Regions from separate parts of the Halomonas sp. ATBC28 genome, predicted to be linked through region 1. Evidence: predicted binding sites of a transcription regulator. Region 1 holds the regulator's gene; each other region holds the start of a gene.
The links. Region 1 encodes LexA, which represses DNA repair genes until DNA is damaged. Its sites were predicted from a motif close to TACTGTNTANNTANACAGTA; they were not measured.
Positions count from the first base shown of each region.

Region 2: E0L35_RS26750 (S24 family peptidase) is a predicted target of LexA. The motif match lies at 3,319-3,338, and genes of this name have one in related genera.
Region 3: E0L35_RS15865 (PA0069 family radical SAM protein) is a predicted target of LexA. The motif match lies at 2,407-2,426, and genes of this name have one in related genera.

Region 1 is NZ_VCQL01000027.1:38,287-43,134, reverse strand. It holds gene E0L35_RS22615 (ribonuclease J) at 1-504, opposite strand, end outside; gene purU (formyltetrahydrofolate deformylase) at 735-1,589, shown strand; gene E0L35_RS22605 (energy-coupling factor ABC transporter permease) at 1,614-2,285, shown strand; gene lexA (transcriptional repressor LexA) at 2,294-2,974, opposite strand; gene E0L35_RS22595 (TetR/AcrR family transcriptional regulator) at 3,242-3,934, shown strand; gene E0L35_RS22590 (L,D-transpeptidase) at 3,912-4,448, shown strand; gene nagZ (beta-N-acetylhexosaminidase) at 4,512-4,848, shown strand, end outside.
Region 2 is NZ_VCQL01000029.1:40,989-45,836, reverse strand. It holds gene E0L35_RS23105 (lambda exonuclease family protein) at 77-688, opposite strand; gene E0L35_RS23100 (ERF family protein) at 722-1,480, opposite strand; gene E0L35_RS26360 (hypothetical protein) at 1,503-1,673, opposite strand; gene E0L35_RS23095 (DUF932 domain-containing protein) at 1,795-2,763, opposite strand; gene E0L35_RS23090 (hypothetical protein) at 2,857-3,198, opposite strand; gene E0L35_RS26750 (S24 family peptidase) at 3,551-3,802, shown strand; gene E0L35_RS26965 (Y-family DNA polymerase) at 3,799-4,533, shown strand; gene E0L35_RS26960 (DUF4113 domain-containing protein) at 4,540-4,848, shown strand, end outside.
Region 3 is NZ_VCQL01000013.1:119,331-124,178, forward strand. It holds gene pgi (glucose-6-phosphate isomerase) at 1-808, shown strand, start outside; gene E0L35_RS15855 (DinB family protein) at 941-1,480, opposite strand; gene E0L35_RS15860 (SDR family oxidoreductase) at 1,541-2,272, opposite strand; gene E0L35_RS15865 (PA0069 family radical SAM protein) at 2,442-3,515, shown strand; gene E0L35_RS15870 (winged helix-turn-helix domain-containing protein) at 3,557-3,856, shown strand; gene E0L35_RS15875 (cation-translocating P-type ATPase) at 3,853-4,848, opposite strand, start outside.

The sequences.
Region 1 (4,848 bases):
TACCAAGTCAACCGGGGCAAGGGACTTGAAGAGGGCTGCACTGATCGGCGTGCCGATAATCGGTTCAGGATCGAGTTTCCAGTCGCCGGTATGTAAAACGCGATAGCCACCGGCCATCATTATTAGCGCACAGCTTTCGGGAATGGAGTGGGTTAAAAGTAAATAGCGCAGCGTGAATGGCCCGCTCTCTAGGGCCTCGCCAGGTTCAATGACATGGATAGCCGCACTGCTAAGCTGATGCTCGGCAAATTTTAGCCGCAACAGGCCTGCCGCCAGCGGGGTGGCGTAAATGGGGCAGTTCCACATCGGCCATAGCCAGGCTGCGGCACCAATGTGGTCTTCGTGACCATGGGTGATAAATAGCGCTTTGGGCACGATCTCTAGTGCTTTCGGCGTATCAAGATTGGGTACCTGCAGTGGCGAGTTGGGAAGATCCTGGCGGATCATCATGCCGCAGTCCACGGCTATCCAGTGATCGTCATAGCCGTATAGCGTTAGATTCATTCCAATCTCACCGCATCCCCCCAGCGGCAACATGCGCAGCGGTGGACGACGACGGGGACGAATTTGAACGCGTGGTGAATGCATCTGTTATGAAAAACCTAAAAAGTAGTGACTTAACTATACGGGAAGGCAGGGGCAGCTAACAATCATCCATGGCCTTCCGATACACTATGCGACCTAAGCCGCTGGTTTGTCATAATTAACTTAGCAATAGGTCAAGAGTAGCTCACATGTCTCATTATTATCGTTTAGTAGTTTCCTGTCCTGACCGGGTGGGTATTGTTGCACGGGTATCGAGCTTTATTGCCCAGCAGGGCGGCTCCATTACCGAAGCCAGCCAGCACTCCGATTTAGAAACCGGCTGCTTTTTTATGCGCTACGAAATTCTGGCGGATTCGGTAGGTATGTCGGCGGAAGCGCTGAGCGCGGCATTTGAACCGATAGCCAGCGAATTCAATATGCAGTGGTCGCTGGTGGATACCCAGCAGCGTAGGCGCGTAGTGCTGATGGTGTCGCGGGAGTCACATTGCTTGGTAGATCTACTTTACCGCTGGCAGGCGGGGGAACTGGATTGCGACATTGTCGGGGTTATCTCCAACCATGATGATATGCGTTCGCTGACGGAGTGGTACGGTATTCCTTATCACCATGTACCGGTCGACCCCGACAATAAGCAAGCATCGTTTGCCAAGGTTCAGGCCGAAATCGACAGTGCCCGCGCCGACTGCGTGGTGCTGGCGCGCTATATGCAAATACTGCCCCCTGAGCTGTGCGCGCGTTATGCGGGGCGAGTGATCAATATTCACCACAGCTTTTTGCCCTCTTTTGCCGGGGCTAAGCCCTACCACCAGGCCTACCAGCGGGGGGTTAAGCTGATTGGCGCTACCTGCCACTATGTGACCGAGGAACTCGACGCAGGCCCTATCATCGAACAGGATATCCATCGCGTTAGCCACTGCCATACACCCACGGATTTAGTGCGCTTTGGACGTGATGTAGAAAAAGCCGTGCTCGCTCGCGGTTTGCGCTGGCACTTGGAAGACCGCGTGCTGGTGCACGGTAACAAGACAGTGGTATTTAGCTAACGCTCATCAACCTGAGAGGCAGCCATGTCATTCGCGCAAAGTGTATTAGCGCCCTGGGCGCTGCTGCTCACCTGGCTACTCTCGTTAGCAGTGATCGCATGGGCGCTTTGGGGGCGGCCCTGGCAGGTGTTGATAGCGGATTCAGCGCTTCAGCACCGCTGGCTGGGTGCTACGCTGGCGGTGATGCTGATGTGGCAGCTTCGTGCCCAGGCTGTTGATTGGCTAACGCTACACCTTGTTTTTACAGTATTGATGACACTCGTTTTTAAAGCGCCATTAGCGCTGATTAGCAACGTGCTGATCAACATTGCCATGGTGGTGATTGGCAGCAATGAGTGGATGTTGCTGGGGGCAAATGTGCTGGTTACCGGGATCGTCCCGGCGGCCGTTATTGGCACGGTATGGCGGCTGGTAGATCGCCGCCTGCCGGATAACTTGATGGTATTTCTGTTTGCCTGCGGCTTTTTTGGCGCGGCGCTGGCAACGCTGGGAGGAGGCTTGGCGGCGGTAGTGCTGATTATCGTCGCGGGTACAGACCCTGAGGCGATCTATCTCGCCCAGGAGTATGCGCGTTTTTTACCACTGCTAATGCCTTCAGAGGCATTTATTACTGGCATGCTGCTGAGCATCCTGCTGGTCTATCACCCAAACTGGGTGGCCACCTTCAATGACCACCGCTATATCGACCTGCAGTAGCGGATTTATTAGCCGAGTGCCTGGCCGTTGCCACCACGAATTACGCCGACTCCAACGCCTTCAATATCGAGCGCTTGAGAGCGCAGGTCGATTTCAATGGGCGCAAAATCAGGGTTCTCTGCAAACAGCGTCACTTGGTGCCCCTGGCGTTTGAAGCGTTTAACCGTTACTTCATCGTCCAGGCGGGCAACCACGATCTGGCCATCGCGAACCCGGTCAGTGCGATGAACCGCCAGTAAATCACCTTCCAAAATGCCAATATCCTTCATGGAAAGGCCGCGTACGCGCAGCAGATAGTCAGCTTTGGGAGTGAAGTACTCGGCCGGTAGCGGGCAGTAGCGATCAATATGTTCGGCGGCCAAAATGGGGCTGCCGGCAGCTACTTCCCCGATCACAGGCAGGCCAGTGGGTGGGGCTTCCACGTTGGTTGTGGGTAAGGCGGTGACTGCGCTATCCAGGACTTCTTGAGGTTCCTGGTTGGGCAGGCGGATGCCGCGAGAGGTGTTGCGGATAATGCGAATAACACCTTTGCGTTCCAGCGCGCGCAGGTGCTCTTCAGCCGCATTGGGTGAGCGGAAGCCAAGTGCTTTGGCAATCTCGGCGCGGGTAGGAGGGTAGCCAAATTCGCCCATGGTCTTAACGATAAAATCAAACACGTGCTGTTGGCGAGCGGTTAGCGGACGCGACATACCAGACTCCATAAATAGTGAATAGACAGTAACAAGTTAAATGTCGACTTAATCAATAAGTGTTTAAGTATACAGTATGTTCCTCTGTCCAGTATATGGCTTGTCAGTGCCTATTGCCGATGTCTATGCAATTTTTCTAATCGTTTGAAACTAAGTTTCTGCTTATTTAATACGTCACATTTTGTCAATAAATCAAGCGTTGAGCCCGCCTACGTTATGGCATAGTATTTTGCTATGTTTTAAACAACTGTTTCCCTGGAGAGCGACATGGCTCAATCTGATACGGTGACCCGTATACTCGACACCGCCGAGGTGCTGTTTGCAGAGCGGGGTTTTGCTGAAACTTCGCTGCGCAACATCACTAGCAAAGCGCGGGTTAACTTAGCCGCTGTTAATTACCATTTTGGTTCCAAAAAAGCCTTGATTCAGGCCGTTTTTGCCCGCTACCTGGATCCGTTTAGTCAGCGCTTTCATACTGCTCTAGATGAGCTCGAGGGCCAACACGCCGGGCGCGTTATCCCGCTGGAAACACTGCTCGAGACCATGGCAACTACCGTTCTCGCGGTGCCCGCCGAGCGCAATAGTTTGAAAGTGTTTATGCGCCTGCTGGGTCTTGCCTACAGTCAAGCACAGGGACATCTAAGACGTTATATCCAGGAAGAGTATGGCGATGTGTTTACACGCTTCACCGAGCTTGTGCGCAAAGCAACGCCGGATCTGCCTGACGCCGAGCGTTTTTGGCGGCTACACTTTGTGCTCGGCACGGTAATCTTTACCTTGTCTGGCCTCGATGCGCTACGCGATATCGCGGAGAAGGATTACCACGAGCAGGTCTCTGTGCGTGATTTGGTCAGGCGATTGCTCCCGGTAGTGGTGGCTGCTATGAATGCGCCGTTACCCATAGCCCTTGACGGTGCCAAGCCAGAAGAAGGAAAACATGCGAACTCCTACGCTAGCTGAGCTACCTCCAACGGAACATATCTGGCTGGAGATTGATACTACCGAACAGTTGCTGCGCTGTTGGCGAGGGCCAAAAGTGCTCCATGAGTGTTCTATTTCATCCGGTGCTGCCGGAAGCGGGGAGCGCAACGGCAGTGGTAAAACCCCTCGCGGGTGGCACTATGTGCGCGCGGCCATTGGCGGTGATATGCCCGAAAATGCGGTGTTTCGAGGTCGCCGCTGGACGGGCGAGACATTTTCGCCCGAACTCGCCGAAGAGCATCCAGAGCGTGACTGGATTCTGACCCGCATACTGTGGCTGTGTGGCTTGGAAAAGGGCGTGAACCGCGGTGGTCAGGTGGACTCGCAACGGCGCTATATTTACCTGCACGGGACGCCGCCTGACGAGCCCATGGGCGTTGCTGCGTCCCACGGCTGTATTCGTTTACGCAATAGTGATTTGCTCTATATCTTTTCGTTAGCGTTGCCGGGCACCCCTGTTTGGTTGCACGGTGGACGCCAGTCCTTTGACTGATCAGATTTTGACACCGCTAGACGATCGTCTAGAATCATCGCCCCTTTTCATGGACCTATCACGATGACTCAACCGTTAGGCCCGGTCATGCTTGACCTTGAAGGCCCAAAATTGACGGCTGCAGAAAAACGCTTGCTGCTAGAACCGACGGTAGGGGGCGTAATTTTGTTTGCCCGCAACGTTGAAAATGGCTATCAGGTTCGCAAGCTCTGCAGCGATATTCGCCGTGTGCGTGCTGATTTACTGCTTGCCGTGGATCAAGAAGGCGGTCGCGTTCAGCGCATAAAAGAGGGGTTAACACGCCTGCCTGCCATGGCGCGTATCGGCGAGTGTTACCGCGCTGCCCAGGGAGAGGGGCTGGCGTTAGCTAAAGATGCCGGCTGGTTGTTAGGGATGGAGA
Region 2 (4,848 bases), on a different contig from region 1:
ATAAAAAAACGCCGGGGTGGTGGCCCCGGCGTCTATGCCGTTAATGATCGATTGTTGTAACTATGGGAAGGTTTTGTCACGCTGCCATCACTTGACTCATGCGCCGCTCCATTTCTTCATGGAAGGCCTCAACCCGCTCGGCAATGGTGCTTATCATGATGTCATCACGATAAGCGCGCTTGATAAACAGCGGCATGCCGGGCCAATAGCTCACAAAGTCAATCCATTCCCGTTCGCTTACCCATAGCCCGCCCTGGCATTGGGGCACGTGCTCATCGGGTATCTCGCCGCTGAGCAGTACCTCAATCTGGAACTTAGGTAGCTTGGTTTTGATTTCCAGCAGACCGTTAGCACCTACCAGACTGTCAGGCGAGTAGCCCACCCCGTGATTTAGGATCAGGCCCACTTCATGTGGTTCGGGTTCGCCGGTAGCATCGCAATAAAGTGCACGTGCCACGCCTTCCAGCTCATGACCACGGCGGGTATGTGCATTGCCTTGAAACGGCTCGGCCAGTTCCCCGGTAATTCGCTCACCGATCAACTGGTGCATGTAGGTAATTGCCCCGGTACCCAACAAGCCGGGGCCTTTACCCTTCACCAGCAAGACCTTGAGCTCCGACATGGTGACGCGACCTAACCGCGCCGCCAGCCACTCGGGGGTACCTTGCTCCATAGAAAGCACTTGCATGAAAGCCTCCTGTCATAAGGGGGAGAGCGTGGATTACTTAAACGCCCGTTTAGAAAGTGAGGCGCGTAGCTTGTCAAAATCAGGCTGGGGGACTTGCACGGCTGAACCGTATTTACCACTGAACCACTCCTGGGTTGTGGCAGGGCACTGGCTAATCAGTCGCTGGATCTGTCCCGCCTGAAAGGGCGTGACTAGCTTGATGCTCGCTTTGGTACTGGTCTTGCCATTGTCATCCTGGCCCCGTGTGGTGATGTTGAGTAGGGCGCATAGTACGTAGCGCTTGCCATAGCTGGTGGAAGAGCCAAACGCCTGCACCGCGTTCTTGTTACCGCTTATATCGGCGGGAAGCAGCATACTGGTTTCTTCACGGTGGCCATCCTTATGCATCAGTACACCGGTGATCTGAATACCGCGTTCCTGGGTCTGAATACGAAAGCTCACTGCAAAGCCGTGCTTTTGCATAATGGGGCGCACGGTATCGACGATATCTTCCAGCGTGGCGTAGCAGCCGTTATTGGTTTGTCCACGCTCTTCAATGCTGGGGAGTTCGGTCTGCATGGCTGCCATGGCTGCGCTATAGGCCATCATGGCCTGGCGATCCATCACCCGTTCCTGCATCTGAAGCAAACGCTCCATCTTGTCGATATCGACGTCCGGGTTGAGTGCCGCACGCTCAATCACCTGGATGATTGCCGTGCTTTCTGCAAGGTGCGGAGTAGTTGCTGCTGGAACCGCTTGTAGTGAAGAGGATGCAGACGACTCGTGATTTACCACATTGGTTTTAGTTGCCATGAGAAGGCTCCTTCAATAGTTATTAAAAATCGGCAGGGAGCTCACTGGGAGGGACGGGGCGTAGGTGCAGCTCGGTGCGATACAGCTGTCCTTTAGCCATGACGTAGGTTTCGGCATAGGTTTGCTTCTGGGTGAGCAGTCGTTCGGTCAGTTGGGTTAAGGCGATATCTAAATCGTGGCTAAGAGAGGCCATGGTGTACTCCACGTAAAAAGCAAAAAGCCCAGCCTGTTAGGGGCTGGGCTTATCGCGCTATCCAATGAGGGGTAATACAAAAACCAAGAAAATCAGCACTAGAATGATCAGAAACAGCATGTCAGCTCACCAATGCAAGGGCCGTTTGTAGCGCCTCTTGCTTCAGTTGCGCCCCTTGACCAAACCACGCGGAATCCAGGCGGGTATCGTTACTACGCGCACGCTTATCGTGATCCACGTACTCGGTCACGGCATTGAGCAAACCCCAGGCGGTGTCTTTGGCGGTGTCGAGGTGGGAACCCCGGCCTTCGCCGTGGTAGAGCTTTTGCACCTTGTTTAGCGCCCGGTAGTTAGGCAACTTGGAAGGGTCATCTATTGGCTTATCGATACCGCAGAGCACCGACTGCAAATACTGCTGTGCTTCGCGATGATCGATCTTACGTTCCGCCAAGGCCTTCATGCGGTACATAAAGTCATTCCACTGGGAAACAGAAATACCCAACTGGCTTTTTACCGCACGGGGATCGAACTCTGACCGGTGGGGAACCTTCACCGCCTGCGACGTGCCATCCACCGCAATCTGCAGCGTGTTGTTACACACCACACGTACCGTGGTGGGCGTGGCCATAGTCGCCAGGGTGCCATCACAGGAAGTGGCCAACAGCAGGTAGTCGTTGACTTCATCCTGGCCTTTCAGCGACGTGCTTAAGCCACTGCGTGCCAACGCCCAGAACTTACGCCCACCTTTAAGCACCCCAGCGGTTTCCAGCTCATACCCGGCGTACTCGGTCAGATCGCGGTAGAACTCCAGAATCTCCTCGGGCTGCACCACCTTATAACGTTGGGACACCACCGATAGCGGCGCCTTGGTATCCGAGCGGTAGAGCACTTTTTGCTCGGGGAACGAGTGGATACTGCCCAAGTGGCTGGCACCCTCGGCAATAAAACGCACCGGGGCTTCTTCAATGTGCCAGTTCATACCGGCCTGTTGCTGCCATACCTCTAGCGGTTGTTGACGGGTTAACTGTTGCCCCAGGCCGTGCCAGGGGGTAGCGCCGACGTAAGCCATTTGTTCAACGAGATGAGCCATGATGAAAACTCCTAGCAATAAAAAAAACGCTGACGTTAATCGCCAGCGCTTGATGGTTGGAAAGTAATGGGGACGTCGCTTAGTGGGTACGTATTAGTGGGGTGCGGTGAAGGGACGGGTTAATTGCCGGAAGGTATGACCGCACGATACGCACAGCCAGGGCGTTCCTTCACCGGGGGGGAGCTTCTGCGTGAAAAATAATTCTGCGGCACGCGTGCCTGCTTGACTGCCGGAAATAGCCCCCATCACGGCAGCGGGCAGTTTGGCTAACGGGAAGCGGGAGGTAGCCATCGTTAAAGGGCACGTTAGTTGAGAGGAAGCACGCCACGCTCCAATGGCTCCAGCCACAAGACTGCTGCCCACCGAGCCGATGCGTTGGGCGGTTTCAAGGTTAAGCGTGCAAGCGGCTGCACAGCGTAGGCAAGGCGGGGACATAACTAACACTCCTAATAGGCGTCAAAGTGATCCCGTGTGCAGGATTCATAGGAGTGATATAGATCTGTAATTTTTTGGCTTTGACCTTTGAGTGGTTGCTTCGATAAGCCTCTTTACTGATACTGTTCATAAATACAGTAAAAGAGGGAGCCTATTATGTCATTGAACGTTTCACTGCTGGGCCGGGCAGATGCCGTGGGATCGTCATTGCCCTTACCGCTCTATTCAACCGCCGTGCGCGCTGGGTTTCCTTCACCCGCCGATGATCACCTGGATACCGAGCTAGATCTGCACCGCTACGTCGTTAAACGCCCAGTCTCGACCTATTTTTGCGCGTGCGGAAGGTTATTCAATGATTGGGGACAGCATCCACCCTGGGGACTTATTAGTGGTGGATCGCAGTTTGGAAGCACTGCCTGGCCGGATTGTGGTGATTTGCGTAGATGGCGAAATGACCGTCAAGCGTCTTGAACGCGTAGGCCAGCGTACCTACCTCAAAGCAAGCAACCCTAATTTTAAGCCAATACCCCTTGATGGACGCGAATCCCAAGTGTGGGGTGTGGTGACCGATGTTATTCACAATCTGCTGAGGTCACTGCCGTGATTGCACTCGTTGACTGCAACAACTTTTATGTTAGTTGTGAGCGCGTCTTTGATCCAATGTTGGAAGGGCGCCCGGTAGGGGTGCTGTCGAATAACGATGGTTGTGTCGTCGCCCGCAGCAACGAGCTAAAAGCCCTGGGTGTGGAGATGGGGACTGCCATGCACTTGTTACCGACCGCGATTCATCGCCAGGCTGTGCTGCTATCCAGTAACTATGCGTTATACGGGGATATGTCCCAGCGGGTAACTGAGGTGCTAGGCGAGTTTTCGCCCCATGTGGAGGTGTACTCCATTGATGAAAGCTTTGTAGGGTTTCAGGGCTTTGACCCAGATTCGCTGGAGGCTCGGGGCCAAGCCATGCGCGATACCGTTCGGCAGTGGACGGGCATTCCCGTGTGCGTGGGGTTTGCACCTACCCGCGTACTCGCCAAAGTGGCGAATCAAGCGGCTAAAAAACATCCTGCCTACAAGCAGCATGGCGTATGTAAGCTAACTGCTGATAGTGAAGCGACCAAAGCATTGCTAAAACAGTTGCCGGTAACCGAGCTGTGGGGCGTGGCACGCCGTACCGGTGAACGTTTAAGAGTGATGGGTATTGAGACCGCATGGGATCTACGCGAGGCAGACCCTAAGCGTATTAGGGGGCGATTTAGTGTGGTGCAGGAACGCATCGTATGGGAGCTACGCGGGCAGTCCGCCATACATCTCGATGACATGAGCCTACCCAAGTAACAGATCATGGTGTCACGTTCGTTCGGAAGGCTCACCGGCAACCCCCACGACTTACGTGAAGCCTTGAGACAGCACGCCACCAGGGCGGCCGAAAAGTTGCGCAAACAGCAAAGTGTAACCAGTGCGGTGATGGCATTTGTACGCACCAACCCATTCCGTACCGACTTACCGCAATATCAACAGCGTGTGGTCGTCTCCCTGGAGAAGCCCACCGATGACAGCCGCGACATCATCGCAGCGGCGATACGAGGCTTAAGGCGTCTATGGCGCAAAGGGTATGCCTATCATAAAGCAGGCCTGACGCTGCTCGACCTT
Region 3 (4,848 bases), on a different contig from region 1:
CTTTATCGAACTGCTGGAAGGCGCTCATGAGATGGATAACCATTTCATCAACGCGCCCTTCTCGCAAAACATGCCCGTGCTAATGGCGCTGATTGGTATTTGGTACATCAACTTTATTGGCGCCGAAACTCAAGCCATCGTGCCCTACGACCAGGCGCTGAACCAACTACCCTCTTTCCTGCAGCAGCTGGATATGGAGTCTAACGGTAAATCGGTGGATATTTTCGGTCACCCGGTGAATTACAAAACCGGCCCGATTGTCTGGGGCCAGACCGGCTCCAACGGCCAGCACGCTTTCTTCCAGTTGCTGCACCAGGGCACGCGCTACGTACCTATCGACTTTATTGCCTCACTCAAGCCCGAGCCCGGCGTTGAAGACCACCACTTCGCACTGCTGACTAATATGCTCGCCCAGGCCAACGCCTTTATGGAAGGCAGCCAAGGGGACAGCAAAGAGCTCAGTCAACACGACCCCTACAGCTGCCCCGGCAACCGTCCTTCCAGCACCCTACTGCTGGATGAGCTAACGCCAAAAAACCTGGGGGCACTGATCGCGCTCTACGAGCACAAGGTGTTCGTGCAAGGGGTCATCTGGAACATCAACTCCTTTGACCAGTGGGGCGTGCAGCTTGGCAAGCGCATCGCCGGTGAAATCAGCGAACGCATCGACACCAACGCTGCTGACTTCGACACCTCAACTCAAGGTCTGCTGGAACTGGTTCGCGCTCACTTCCCCAATGGTGGTAGCGGCGAAAAGGAAAGCGCACCGGCCAGTGCCGATAAGAAGCCATCACGGAAGAAGCGTTGAATGGATAGGGTAAATCGATAGAAAACAACGCCGTGGCTTTCACAAGCCACGGCGCTTCGCAACCCTGGAACCTTCGGTTTGTAATAAATGACTAATTCCAGTAACTCGGTTCCCGTTGTCTAAGCTTTCCCCTTAAGACTCATCCGGAATTAGATTCAACAAATCGGTGACACCAATATCCACACCGGCTTGGGAGAACAAAGTAGATGCCTGCCCGCGGTGGTGGGTTTGGTGATTGAAGAAGTGAACGATCAGGCTTGAGTAGCGCCGTTTTGAGGCCACTCCTTTTATGTTGTGATAACTCAGCGTGGTACTCAAATCGTCGTCTGTCAGCGCCGATACCCAGTTAATAATCACGGTATCGAGCCATTGGCGATGCGCTTTCAATCCCTTCAAGTCATCAAAGAGAATCTGATCAAGACGCTCTGGCGTAGGTAGTGCCACCATTACTTCAAGCGTCCTTGCGGAAGAAGAGGCGTGTGTTGCAAACCGTTTGAGCCAAATCGTGTCGGCTACCGCGATGTGGTTCAGTGTGCCAAAAATCGAGCCGAAGAACGCGCCACGCTCTTCAGCTAGTTCAGAGGCGCTCAGCTTACCGGCGGCATCATAGAGGTTAGTGTTCATCCACTGGTTATAAGTGGCTAACTGTTCGAAGTGTTGTTGAAGTGTCATGAGTTAAGACCCAAAAGCAGCATCTATTTAGAACGTTTGAAATATGGGGGAAGAACAGCATCACCGCCCGCCTGCTACATCAATGAATGACCCCGTTACATAAGAGGCTTCGTCCGAGAGCAACCAAGCGATGGTATTAGCCACTTCTTCAGCGCTACCGCCACGCTGCATAGGAATCTGGGGAGCTAAACGATCAACCCGCCCTGGTTCTCCACCATCGGCATGCATATCAGTGTAGATAAAACCGGGGCGAACGGCGTTAACACGAATCCCCGAGCCAGCAACTTCGCGAGACAACCCCTTGGTTAGGGTATCCATGGCACCTTTCGATGCAGCGTAGTCAACATATTCAAAGGGCGAGCCTGTTTGCGAGGCAAGCGATGAGACATTGACGATTGCACTACCTGCTGGGAAGCGCCTGACGGCTTCTCTGGAGCACAGAAAACAGCTGACCACATTGCTATTAAGCACTTGGTTGAAGCGCTCAAGGTCGATATCGACCAGCTTGGATTGAGTAAACAGAATGCCTGCATTGTTAACCAAATGTGTCACCTTGCCAAAGCGCTCTTCTGCTGCATCAAACAGGCGGATAACGTCAGCTTCACTGCTAACATCCGCTTGACAGGCAAACGCTCGACCACCCGCTCGAATAATGCAATCAGCCACATCATCTGCCAGCTCCCTATTAGCAAGATAGTTCACGCACACTGCATAGCCTTTTGCGCCTAGCAATTTTGCGGTGGCCGCTCCGATACCTCGGCTTCCCCCTGTCACGATGACCACTTTCGACATAACGTTTCCTCGCTGGCTCTTTAGTCACAAACCCACCTTGCACATTAAACCCACGATAGTTCTTTGGGTAGCGCCCTTTTAGCTACTGCAAGTTAATTAATTGACTGGCTATTGATTTCTTGCCACCTTACAACTACTGTATATAAAACCATATCAAAAGAGGTGAACCATGACATCTCTTGGAACACCAAGCTCCTATAAGGGTCGCGGGGCAACGTACGATCCGCACAATCGTTTTGCGCCTACCCGCAGCGAGGAGGAAGATGACGGCTGGTGGCGGGAAGAGGCCTCTACGACTATCGCCACCGAAGTGCGTGAGGAGGTGAGCAAAAGTGCTTTGTCGTGGAATCGCTCGCCAGATTTACCTTTTGATCGCTCGCTGAACCCGTATCGCGGCTGTGAGCACGGCTGCGTTTACTGCTATGCCCGCCCTTCTCACGCCTACTGGGACTTATCCCCAGGGCTGGATTTTGAAACCAAGTTGATTGCCCGCAGCGGATTGGTAGAGCGGTTATCCGAAGAACTGTGCCACCCTAATTACGTGTGCCGCCCGATCAACCTTTCCGGCAACACCGACTGTTATCAACCGTTAGAAGCTACCTACAAAACCACTCGCCGCCTGCTGGAGCTGCTACTGGAGTGTCGCCATCCGGTAACGCTGGTGACTAAAAGCACCTTAGTGCTGCGCGATTTGGAACTCCTGGCGGAGATGGCCGAACACCGGCTGGTGCGCGTGTTTGTCAGTTTGACCAGCCTGGATGCCAACTTGAAACGCACATTAGAACCACGGGCGGCATCGCCTCAGGCGCGCTTGCGGGCCATTCGTGAACTGAATACCGCAGGTGTTCCAGTTGGTGCGCTCATTTCGCCGGTTATTCCGGGGCTAACCGATCATGAAATCGAAAAGCTCTTGGAAGCCGCCAGCCGTGCAGGGGCGAGAACCGCCGCCTGGATGCTGCTACGTTTACCCTATGAAGTGGCACCGCTGTTTGAAGCGTGGTTAGAAGCGCACTACCCTGAGCGCGCCGCAAAAGTGATGAGCCTAATGCGTCAGTGCCGTGGCGGTAAAGCGTACGATGCCAAGTTTGGTAAGCGCTTTCGCGGTGAAGGGGTATTTGCCGATTTAATTGCACAACGCTTTGCCCGCGCCAGCCGTCAGTGGAACATGCAGGATCGCACCGAGCAGGGCTTGAACACCCGGGATTTTCGCCCACCCCGAGCGCAGCAGGATTTATTCATTTAAGCTAAGCAGCACGCGCATAAATCAGCTGCAAAGGAAGCCGAATGCCTGCTCTAAGCAAAACCAAATCGAGTTTTTACCGCCGCTTATACGTCGCCCATTTGATCGAACAAGGTACTACCAGCGTGCCTGCACTAATCGAGGCCACCGGCATGCCACGACGCACCGCCCAGGATACGATCGCCTCCCTTGCCGAGTTGGATATCGAGTGTGTATTTACTAAGGATGACGGCGAGCGCCACAACATTGGTCGCTACCAGATACGTGATTGGGGGGCGATAGATCCACGCTGGGTGGCCACCCACGCCGAGCGGCTTAAACAGGCGCTTGGCTATGCAATTTAGCCATTTTCATCCGACTCTGCCCAGGCCAGCCGTGCAGCGTTGAGGGTAACCGTCAGCGAGCTTGCCGCCATGGCGAGTACCGCCACTAGCGGGGGGATCGCCATCAGCACCACCAGCCCGAGTGCCAAGGTATTGTAGAGCGCTGAAAAGAACAGATTCTGAATCATGATGCGCCGCGTGCGTTTAGCAGTGCTGAGCAGTTTGACTACCCCACTAATACCTGGCGTCATTAGCTGTGCGGAAGCCCCTTCGCGGGCGGCTTCGCTGGCACTTAGCGGAGCGATGCCAACATCTGCCGCGGCCAGGCTCAGAGTATCGTTTAAGCCATCCCCCACGTAGAGCGTTGGCGATGGCAACCCCTGCAAAAGCCGCGCTTTGGCTTCAGGCGAGCGCTGGGCATAGCAAGCTTCTCTTCCAAGCCCCACCTGTTCACCTAACCAACTAACCGCCCCCTGCCGATCGCCGCTGATCATTGCCACCACATACCCTGCATCTAGCAGGTGTTTCACGCTTTTTTCAGCATCTTCCACTGGTTGATCAGTAAGATAGAGCGTGGCTAGCCAGCCTGCACTATCAGCTACCATCACTTGAGAAGCAAAGGCCAGCGTCGTGTCCTCCTCGTGGTCTGGCAGCGCTATCTGATGGCGAGAAAGCCAACCGGCGCTGCCTACCATCAGCCATTCACCGTTACTTAAGCGCACATGGCGCCCTTCCCCAGGCGCTTCGTTTACGTCCACGCATTGCTCGCGATGTTGATCATGTTGGCTGCCCGACCAGCACGCTAACGCTTGTGCCAAGGGGTGTTCGCTGCCAGCAACAGCGGCTCTGAGCTTGCGCTGCAAAGTGTGCTTATCAATGCCCTCCCGAGCCTGCCAGTGCAGCACCGAGTGGCTGCCAGTGGTTAAGGTGCCGGTTTTATCCAGCGCTACCGAGCGAATGTGAGCCAAGGTTTCGAGCGCTGCCGGGTCGCGTAGCGCAACACCCTGCTGCAT